Regions from separate parts of the Geobacillus sp. LYN3 genome, predicted to be linked through region 2. Evidence: a T-box and tRNA genes for the amino acid it is inferred to sense, from the RefSeq annotation. Region 2 holds a T-box; the other holds one or more tRNA genes.
The links. The T-box of region 2 lies ahead of serS (serine--tRNA ligase). A T-box ahead of a tRNA ligase gene usually reads a tRNA of that ligase, here a tRNA-Ser.
Positions count from the first base shown of each region.

Region 1 (4,353 bases), 240 kb from region 2:
TTTTGTTCAGTTTTCAAGGAGCATTCCCTGAAACATTAGTTGTTAATTATGGAGCGGGTGATGGGAATCGAACCCACGACATCAGCTTGGAAGGCTGAGGTTTTACCACTAAACTACACCCGCATGTTTATTCATTAAGATTAAATAAATCGGGAAGACAGGATTCGAACCTGCGACCCCATGGTCCCAAACCATGTGCTCTACCAAGCTGAGCTACTTCCCGAAATGGCGCGCTCGAGAGGATTCGAACCCCTAACCTTCTGATCCGTAGTCAGATGCTCTATCCAATTGAGCTACGAGCGCAAATATTGATTTTGGAAACAACGAATTATATTTTAGCACTTCCTGAAATAAATCACAAGTATTTTTTGTATTTATGCGGTCGAGAGGACTTGAACCTCCACGGGGTTGCCCCCACTAGGCCCTCAACCTAGCGCGTCTGCCATTCCGCCACGACCGCATATTTATTAAGTTAGTGGTGCGGGTGGAGGGACTTGAACCCCCACGCCGTAAGGCGCCAGATCCTAAGTCTGGTGCGTCTGCCAATTCCGCCACACCCGCAAAAATGAGCCATGGAGGACTCGAACCTCCGACCCTCTGATTAAAAGTCAGATGCTCTACCTACTGAGCTAATGGCTCATGGCTGGGCTAGCTGGATTCGAACCAGCGCATCACGGAGTCAAAGTCCGTTGCCTTACCGCTTGGCTATAGCCCAATGTAAATAAAGTATCTAAATGGCGGTCCCGACGGGACTCGAACCCGCGATCTCCTGCGTGACAGGCAGGCGTGTTAACCACTACACTACGGGACCATCAATAAAATGGGGTTGGTGCTTTATAGACCCCAACACCCATCAGCAGTGACCCGTACGGGATTCGAACCCGTGTTACCGCCGTGAAAGGGCGGTGTCTTAACCACTTGACCAACGGGCCACGACAAAATATATCAAAAGTGGCGGAGAAGGCGGGATTTGAACCCGCGCGCCGTAAAGACACGACCTAACGGTTTAGCAAACCGTCCCCTTCAGCCACTTGGGTACTTCTCCAATGGCTCCGCAAGTAGGATTCGAACCTACGACCTACCGGTTAACAGCCGGTTGCTCTACCGCTGAGCTATTGCGGAATAAAGGGAAATGTAGTTATCTTGTTGCAAAACATCATAACTTTCCAGTTCGTTGCCTCTTCCTCTGCTAGCGAACTCAAAGTTGTTGGATGCATCGAGGCAACTCGTAGCAAATTCATAGAAGTATCGCTCATCGCTGAGCTATTGCGGAATAAAAATCATAGCAAACTTTTTCATCGCTTCCTAATTACTTATGGACTTGGACAATCGACATTCTTTATTATATTGAGCTGAGTGATGGTTGTCAATAGCTTTTATATTCATTTATCATCCATCGCCTTTTGGCGACGGCTTTTATAATTTAGCATATACAAACAATAGCTGTCAACACTTTTTTAACAAAAAATATTGTTTGTTTTTTTAGGCTTGCCTATAAATGCACAAAAATGAAACTACGGCAAACGTGCTTTCATATTTCTCCGCCGTTATCCAACATTAGTTTTCCGCCACATTGTCCACAAACATACTTGTCTGTATTGACCCGCTTTTTCCGTCTATATTTTAAACTGCACTTAGAACAAACATACACGTAAACTTTTTTTGTTCTTTGTTGTGCTTGCTGAGGGAGTGGCCGACAATAGCGGGGAGCCTGAACTTGTCGTAATAAATCACGAAAGTCTTGGTCACGATGTCGATATCCTTTTCCTTCCAAATGAAGATGGTAATGGCATAATTCATGCTTAATAATGGCAATAAGCTCTTCTTCTCCGAACGCTTCGTAATATTTTTTATTTAGTTCAATGTTATGAGTTTGTAATATGTAACGTCCTCCCGTTGTTCGAAGCCTTGGATTGAATGTCGCTGTATGTTTGAACGGTTTTTTGAAAAATTGTAAAGACACTCTTTCGACAAGCCGTTGCAAATCACTTTGTTTCATTTTCGTTACTCCTTACTTTTTTGACACAGGACAGACCAACCATACATACATTATATACTAACCTTTCTGTTACAGGAGGTCGACTGTTATGCCAACATGGTTAAAAAATCAAATGAGACGAGCCTATTATGAAAAAAATCGTTACCAAATCAAATTGCTAAATCAATGCTGGTTTTTTTATCAGAAAAAACACTGCTCATGAAAGCAGTGTTTTTTCTGATTCTTCCGGTGGAATCATAGATAAAGAAATTCTTCCTTTATCGAGATCTACATTGTCAACCCAAACTTTTACCACATCGCCTACTGATACAACGTCAAGCGGATGACGTACATATTGCTTGCTTAATTTTGAAATGTGAACAAGCCCATCCTGCTTAACCCCAATATCCACAAACGCTCCGAAATCGACGACGTTCCGCACCGTTCCTTCTAACTCCATTCCTCTTTTTAAATCTTCCATTTTTAAAATGTCTTTTCGTAATAACGGCTTTGGCAGCTCATCGCGAGGATCACGTTCTGGACGAATTAAAGCGTCGATAATGTCTTGTAATGTCAATTCTCCGATGCCAAGTTCAGCAGCCGTGTCAGGAATGGAAAGAGATTGCAATGCCTGACGAAGCTCTTCACTTCCGATATGTTCAGTTGTAAAACCAATTTGGTGCAACAGCCTTTTCACTTCTTCATACCGCTCAGGATGAATCGGCGTACGGTCGAGCGGTTCGTCTCCATCAATAATGCGTAAAAATCCGATACACTGTTCATATGTTTTAGCACCAAGCCGCGGTATCGATTTTAATTCCTCGCGGTTTTTAAATTTTCCTTGTTCCTCACGGCGTTTTACGATATTTTCCGATACTGTTTTCGTAAGCCCTGATACGTATTGCAATAAAGAGACGGAGGCAGTGTTGACGTTGACGCCAACTTGGTTAACAACGGTTTCCACGACAAACTGCAATGATTGCGCTAATTTTTTTTGTGAAACGTCGTGCTGATATTGGCCAACTCCTACTGATTTTGGATCAATTTTCACCAGTTCGGCAAGCGGGTCTTGTACACGCCTTGCGATCGAAACTGCGCTCCGTTCTTCTACCTGTAAATCTGGAAACTCTTGACGGGCAAGGTCAGAGGCGGAATAGACGCTCGCTCCCGCTTCATTGACAATAAGGTAAAAAATTTCTTTATCTACTTGTTTTAAGGTGTCCGCCACAAATTGCTCCGTTTCCCTTGAGGCAGTTCCGTTCCCAATGGCAATCATTTCGACATGATATTCTTCGATAATGCGGATTAACTTTTCTCTCGCTTCTTCTATCTGTTGCTGCGGGGGATGAGGGTAAATGACATCGATTTTCAGCAATTTGCCTGTTTCGTCGACCACCGCCAGCTTGCATCCCGTTCGATAGGCAGGGTCTATACCAAGAACAATCTTCCCTTTTAACGGCGGCTGAAGCAATAGCTTGCGTAAGTTCTCCGCAAAAATATGAATCGCCCGCTCTTCCGCTTTTTCGGTTAATTCATTGCGAATATCCCGCTCGATTGACGGTTCAATAAGCCTTTTGTAGCCGTCCTCAATCGCTTCAGAAAGGAGGGAAGCGGCGGGAGATTGCGGATTTGTAATAATGTGCTTTTGTAAGTATGTCATAATATCTTCTACCGGCGCCTGAATGGAAACACGCAACACTCCTTCTTTTTCGCCGCGATTGAGCGCTAATACACGATGCGGAACAATCCTATGTACTGGCTCTTCATATTCGTAATACATTTCATATACTTTTTTCTCATCATTTTCCGACTCTTTGACAGTCGATATGATCACGCCTTTTTTCCATGTGTGCTGGCGAATCCATTGGCGAAATTGTGCATCATCCGATACCTTTTCAGCGATGATGTCTTTCGCACCTTGAAGCGCCTCTTCGACGGTACGTACTTCTTTTTCTGGTTGAATAAACTCTTGCGCTTTTTCTTCCGGCCGCGGCCTCATTGGACACGTCCATAACCATTCCGCAAGAGGCTCTAACCCTTTTTCCTTGGCAATGGTGGCTTTTGTACGTCGTTTTTGTCTATAAGGACGATACAAATCTTCCACTTGCTGCAGTTTCGTAGCATTGATGATCGCGTTTTTTAGATCATCCGTTAGTTTTCCTTGTTCATCAATAAGGCGAAGGACTTCTTCTTTCCGCTGTTCTAAGTTTTGTAGGTAATTCCATTTCTCCAAAATATCACGAATTTGCACTTCATCTAAGGCGCCTGTCATCTCTTTCCGATAGCGGGCAATAAACGGCACCGTATTTCCTTCCTCAGAAAGAGAAATCACATTGCTAACTTGCTTTGTGGACAAATGTAATTCATTCGCTATC
Region 1 covers NZ_QCWL01000001.1:687,945-692,297, reverse strand. The annotation lists tRNA gene DCC82_RS03640 (tRNA-Gly) at 50-123, opposite strand; tRNA gene DCC82_RS03635 (tRNA-Pro) at 150-223, opposite strand; tRNA gene DCC82_RS03630 (tRNA-Arg) at 227-303, opposite strand; tRNA gene DCC82_RS03625 (tRNA-Leu) at 378-460, opposite strand; tRNA gene DCC82_RS03620 (tRNA-Leu) at 477-561, opposite strand; tRNA gene DCC82_RS03615 (tRNA-Lys) at 567-639, opposite strand; tRNA gene DCC82_RS03610 (tRNA-Gln) at 641-715, opposite strand; tRNA gene DCC82_RS03605 (tRNA-Asp) at 736-811, opposite strand; tRNA gene DCC82_RS03600 (tRNA-Glu) at 861-932, opposite strand; tRNA gene DCC82_RS03595 (tRNA-Ser) at 953-1,045, opposite strand; tRNA gene DCC82_RS03590 (tRNA-Asn) at 1,048-1,122, opposite strand; gene DCC82_RS03585 (SprT family protein) at 1,532-1,999, opposite strand; gene cmpA (cortex morphogenetic protein CmpA) at 2,088-2,201, shown strand; gene DCC82_RS03575 (Tex family protein) at 2,196-4,353, opposite strand, start outside.
Region 1: it has a tRNA-Ser gene. The T-box ahead of serS (serine--tRNA ligase) is inferred to sense a tRNA for this amino acid. The anticodon was not compared.

Region 2 (6,583 bases):
GGAATCGCAATGGAATTGAGAGAAGAGTTATGTATAACTTCTATAGACAATATTTTTTTATCGTTAAATATGAAAAGTGATTCATGTAGTTCGCATATTCTTTGCAGTAACGTAACCATTCGAAATTTTTCTCCTGTTGTTTGTTTCACATGAAACATTTTTTCAGAAAAATGAGTGAACAAGCCGTTTTTTTGTACCTTTACTTCGTCATCTAAAAATTCATATCCTTGTTTTTTTCTTTTTCTTGTTGAGACTCCGTGTGCTAAAACGGAAGTAGACTCAGGATAATCTGCATCGACAGTAAGCAGGCAAGCTTTTAAAAGTTGTACCATTCCGTAAAATAAAAGAACAGGCTTAATCGATAAAGGCGCATGGCGTGCGGTTGAATAAAAGTTTTGGCCGTGTTCTAAATAATAAAGAAATGGATAGCAGTTCGTGTAGCTTTTTTGCATAGCATCTTCTCTTTCTTGTTTTACATAGCATTGATAAAGCAGTTGTTGAGCTATATCTGCCGAATGAAATACGATAAATTTGTTTGGAATGTTTCTGTCATCCAACATTTCTATCCCCCTACCATGAATTTTTTAACAAAATAACTGAAAAGTTGAACATTTTCTCTATTCCTTGACAGTAGTTTAACCAGTTGATAAGCTACTAATAATAATTTTCCGGACAAGGGGGAGAAAACATGTGGGAATCGAAATTTGCTAAAGAAGGATTAACGTTTGACGATGTGCTCCTTATTCCTGCAAAATCAGATGTATTGCCTCGTGATGTAGATGTGACTACAAAGTTAAGCGAAACATTACAGTTGAACATCCCGATTATTAGCGCAGGAATGGATACGGTAACCGAAGCAGAAATGGCAATTGCCATGGCAAGACAAGGTGGGCTTGGGATTATCCATAAAAATATGTCCATCGAGCAGCAAGCAGAGCAAGTAGACAAAGTGAAACGTTCGGAGCGAGGAGTTATTACGGATCCATTTTTCTTAACCCCTGAACATCAAGTATACGATGCGGAACATTTAATGAGTAAATATCGTATTTCTGGCGTGCCGATTGTCAATAATGAGGAAGAGCAAAAGCTCGTTGGCATTATTACAAATCGTGATTTGCGTTTCATCCAAGACTATTCCATTAAAATCGCCGATGTAATGACAAAAGAAAATTTAATCACAGCCCCGGTCGGAACGACACTAGAAGAAGCAGAAAAGATTTTACAAAAGTACAAAGTTGAAAAATTGCCGCTTGTCGATGAAAACGGAGTACTAAAAGGACTTATTACGATTAAAGATATTGAAAAAGTAATCGAGTTTCCAAATTCTGCAAAAGACGCGAAAGGACGGCTTCTTGTAGGGGCAGCTGTTGGTGTTACAGCTGATACGATGATTCGCGTGAAAAAGCTGGTAGAAGCAAATGTTGACGTCATTGTCGTGGACACGGCGCATGGCCATTCCAAAGGCGTCCTTGAAACGGTGCGTAAAATTCGCGAACAATATCCAGACTTAAATATTATCGCTGGAAATGTCGCGACAGCGGAGGCGACACGCGACTTGATCGAGGCAGGAGCGAACATCATTAAAGTCGGAATTGGCCCTGGGTCGATCTGTACGACGCGCGTTGTCGCGGGAGTCGGTGTACCGCAAATTACGGCAATATATGACTGTGCGACAGAAGCCCGTAAATATGGCGTCCCGATCATCGCCGATGGCGGAATTAAATATTCCGGCGATATTGTAAAAGCATTGGCAGCAGGGGCACACGCGGTCATGTTGGGCAGCCTTTTAGCCGGAGTATCAGAAAGCCCTGGAGAAACGGAAATTTATCAAGGAAGAAGATTTAAAGTGTATCGCGGAATGGGATCTGTTGCTGCGATGGAAAAAGGAAGCAAAGACCGTTATTTTCAAGAGGATAATAAAAAGTTTGTTCCTGAAGGAATTGAAGGGCGCGTTCCTTACAAAGGACCTTTAGCTGACACGATTTATCAGCTTGTCGGCGGTTTACGTGCAGGAATGGGGTATTGCGGAACAAGAAATTTAGAAGAACTACGAGAAAAGACGCAATTTATTCGCATGACGAGTGCCGGATTGCGAGAAAGCCATCCGCATGATGTGCAAATTACGAAAGAAGCACCAAACTATTCTCTTTCTTAATATATGTCTATTGACCTAACTTAGGCGGAGAAAAGCTTCTCCGTCTATTTTTTTGCACTGGAGTGTGTTACAATAACGTTTGTGTGAGGAGGGTGTGACAGTGAAAAACATCAAACATAAAATGTTGATCAGTTTACTTATTATTTCTCTATTTTTGAGCCTGTTGCCATTTCGTGTGGCAAAAGCAGCAAGCGATCCGCTAAATATCGAAGCAGATGCGGCGATCCTTGTGGATGCAAATACAGGGAGAATTTTGTATCAAAAAAATATTGATACAGTTCTCGGGATTGCTAGCATGACCAAAATGATGACCGAGTATTTGCTGTTAGAAGCAATTAAAGAAAAACGGGTAAAATGGGATCAGCAATATACACCAAGCGACTACGTTTATCGTCTTTCGCAAGATCGCTCTTTATCCAACGTTCCTTTACGAAAAGACGAAAAATACACTGTTCGTGAGCTTTACGAAGCGATGGCGATTTATTCCGCCAACGCTGCAACGGTAGCTATTGCCGAAATTGTCGGTGGTTCGGAACAAAACTTTGTCAAAATGATGAATGAAAAGGCGAAACAATTAGGACTTAAGGGATATAAATTTGTCAACTCCACGGGATTAAGCAATGAAGATTTAAAAGGGTTTCATCCGGAAGGAACGAACGAGAGAGAAGAGAATGTGATGTCTGCCCGTTCCGTCGCCACACTAGCGTATCATTTGTTGAAAGAATATCCAGAAGTATTGGAAACAGCAAGTACTCCTCGGAAAATATTTCGCGAAGGAACCGATGATCAAATTAAGATGGATAACTGGAACTGGATGCTGCCTGGACTCGTTCGCGAATATGAAGGGGTAGACGGATTAAAAACAGGTTATACCGAATTTGCTGGATACTGTTTTACCGGAACAGCGGAACGAGATGGCGTTCGTTTCATTACAGTAGTGATGAATGCAAAAAGCAACGGAAAATCGACCATCGAAGCTCGATTTGAACAAACGGAAAAACTGCTTCACTATGGATTTAGCAATTACTCTATCAAAAAGCTATACCCGAAAGGATATCAACTAAAAGGAAAATCGACGCTACCGGTAGTGAAAGGAAAAGAAAAGTCGGTTGCCATCGTAACCGATAAGCCGTTTTTTCTTGTCGTGAAAAACGGAGAGGAAAAAAACTATCGTCCTGTATATGTTTTTGATCAAAAGAAATTAACAGACAAAGGTGAATTAGTCGCACCTATAAAAAAAGGTGAAAAAGTCGGATATATGACATTGCAATACAAAGGAGAAGAGGGATATAGCTTTTTAAGTCCGGAAATGAAAAAGAATGTAAGTGTCGATATTGTTGCAAAGAACAATGTTGAAAAAGCAAACTGGTTTGTGCTTGCAGTGAGAGGAATTGGCGGGCTGTTTGGCGATGTATGGACAAGCGTAGTAAAAACGGTCAAAGGCTGGTTTTAAAAGCTCCTTCCTTTTTAGGGAGCTTTTTTCTATTGTGATTTTTTTAAAAATTGAGGTAAAATAAAAAAATGTAATCATCCATTGTAAACACTGTGGTGTTTTAGGGTTAACCATCACAGTGTAACGGCATAGTGAAACAAGGAGGAATGACAAGTGGCAATTACAGGTACAGATCGTGTAAAACGGGGAATGGCGGAAATGCAAAAAGGCGGCGTCATCATGGACGTGGTGAATGCGGAACAGGCGAAAATCGCAGAGGCAGCCGGTGCAGTAGCGGTGATGGCATTGGAACGCGTCCCTGCTGATATTCGTGCCGCTGGCGGTGTCGCGCGCATGGCAGATCCAACGGTCATTGAAGAAGTGATGAAGGCCGTATCGATTCCTGTTATGGCCAAAGCGCGTATCGGTCATTACGTCGAAGCACGCGTCCTTGAGGCGTTAGGTGTTGATTATATTGATGAGAGTGAAGTATTAACACCAGCTGATGAAGAATTCCATATTGATAAAAGACAATTTACCGTTCCATTTGTTTGCGGTTGTCGCGACTTAGGAGAAGCGGCGCGCCGCATTGCTGAAGGGGCATCGATGCTTCGCACAAAAGGAGAACCAGGAACAGGAAACATTGTCGAGGCAGTGCGTCATATGCGCAAAGTAAATGCGCAAATACGCAAAGTTGTCAGCATGAGTGAAGACGAGCTTGTGACAGAAGCGAAGAATTTAGGTGCTCCGGTCGAAGTATTGCGCGAAATTAAGCGGTTAGGCCGCCTCCCTGTCGTCAACTTTGCCGCAGGCGGTATCGCGACTCCAGCTGACGCGGCATTGATGATGCATTTAGGTGCAGATGGGGTATTTGTCGGTTCTGGCATTTTTAAATCGGAAAATCCAGAAAAATATGCGCGGGCGATCGTTGAGGCGACAGCTCATTATGAAGATTACGAGCTGATCGCTCATTTATCCAAAGGATTAGGCAGCGCAATGCGCGGTATTGATGTCGCGTCACTATTGCCAGAACAACGTATGCAAGAGCGTGGTTGGTAAGTAAAGGAGTAGACGTTATGATGAAAATTGGAGTGCTTGGCTTACAAGGCGCCGTACAAGAACATGTTCGTTCCATTGAAGCGTGCGGTGCTGAGGCAGTGGTCGTAAAAAAAATAGAGCAATTAGAGGAAATTGACGGCCTTATTCTTCCTGGCGGCGAAAGTACGACGATGCGCCGTTTGATGGATAAATACGGATTCATCGAGCCGTTAAAACAGTTTGCTGCAGCGGGAAAGCCGATGTTCGGCACGTGCGCTGGCCTCATTTTGTTAGCGAAACGAATCGTCGGTTATGATGAGCCGCATCTAGGATTGATGGATATTACGGTGGAACGCAATTCTTTTGGCCGTCAACGTGAAAGTTTTGAAGCCGAGCTTTCGATTGCTGGCGTTGCCGATGATTTTATCGGTGTATTTATCCGCGCTCCACATATTGTGGAAGTAGGAGAGGACGTCGAAGTTTTGGCGAAATATGAAGGACGTATTGTTGCGGCAAGACAAGGGCAGTTTCTAGGATGCTCGTTCCATCCTGAATTGACCGATGACTATCGTATGACACAATATTTTCTCAATATGGTGAAAGAAGCGAAAGCATAAAAAGAGTTGCGTTTCAAAAAAACTTATAGTACATTATTGGTACAAACAGGCATATGAAAATCGCATAGCGCTAAAGCGATGAAAGGAACTAGTAGCAAGGTCGTTTCTCTCCAGAGAGTCGGTGGGTGGTGCAAACCGATGGGAAACACTTGTGAATCCATCCTGGAGTAAAATGCCGAACGCGCAAGCTAGTAAGCATTTTCGGCTTTTCGCCGTTATCGATTCAAGCGGAAGACAGCCTCGTCTTCAATTAGGGTGGCAACGCGGGATTACTCTCGTCCCTTTTTGGGGACGGGAGTTTTTATTTTATAATAATAATAAAAAAGGAGGTATCGTTGATGCTTGATGTCAAATATTTGCGCAATCATTTTGAAGAAGTAAAAGAAAAGCTTCTAAAGCGCGGCGAAGATTTAACAAATATCGATCGCTTTGAAGAGCTAGACAAAAAGCGCCGCGAATTAATCGCAAAAGCAGAAGAACTAAAAAATAAACGAAATGAAGTATCCCAACAAATCGCCGTATTGAAACGCGAGAAAAAAGATGCTGATCATCTCATTGCCGAGATGCGGGATGTAGGGGATCGCATTAAAGCCATGGATGATGAAATCCGCCAAGTGGAAGAGGAACTAAATGCGTTATTATTGTCTATTCCAAATATCCCGCATGAATCGGTGCCCGTTGGAAACTCGGAAGAAGATAATGTCGAAGTCCGCAAATGGGGGGAACCGCGTTCGTTTTCATTTGAACCGAAACCGCACTGGGATATTGCCGAACAGCTCGGTATTCTTGATTTTGAACGGGCCGCGAAAGTAACAGGAAGCCGCTTTGTCTTTTATAAAGGACTCGGCGCCCGCCTGGAGCGCGCGTTAATTAACTTTATGCTTGATGTTCATATCGAGGAGTTTGGCTATCAAGAGATATTGCCTCCGTACCTTGTCAATCGGGCGAGTATGACGGGAACAGGACAATTGCCAAAATTTGAAGAAGACGCATTCCGTATCGAAACAGACGATTACTTTTTAATTCCGACAGCAGAGGTGCCTGTGACAAATTTACATCGTGATGAAATTTTATCCGCGGAAGATTTGCCGATTTACTATGTTGCTTATAGTGCATGTTTCCGCGCCGAAGCTGGTTCTGCTGGACGTGATACAAGAGGGCTTATTCGCCAGCATCAATTCAATAAAGTAGAGCTGGTGAAATTTGTGAAACCGGAAGATTCATATGACGAATTAGAAAAGTTAACAAATCAAGCAGAGAGAATTTTGCAACTGCTTGGACTTCCTTATCGTGTTGTATGTTTATGCACCGGTGATTTAGGGTTCTCGTCGGCGAAGACAT
Region 2 covers NZ_QCWL01000001.1:447,286-453,868, reverse strand. The annotation lists gene DCC82_RS02395 (YaaC family protein) at 1-560, opposite strand, end outside; gene guaB (IMP dehydrogenase) at 689-2,155, shown strand; gene DCC82_RS02385 (serine hydrolase) at 2,277-3,608, shown strand; gene pdxS (pyridoxal 5'-phosphate synthase lyase subunit PdxS) at 3,762-4,646, shown strand; gene pdxT (pyridoxal 5'-phosphate synthase glutaminase subunit PdxT) at 4,664-5,242, shown strand; T-box leader at 5,312-5,528, shown strand; gene serS (serine--tRNA ligase) at 5,581-6,583, shown strand, end outside.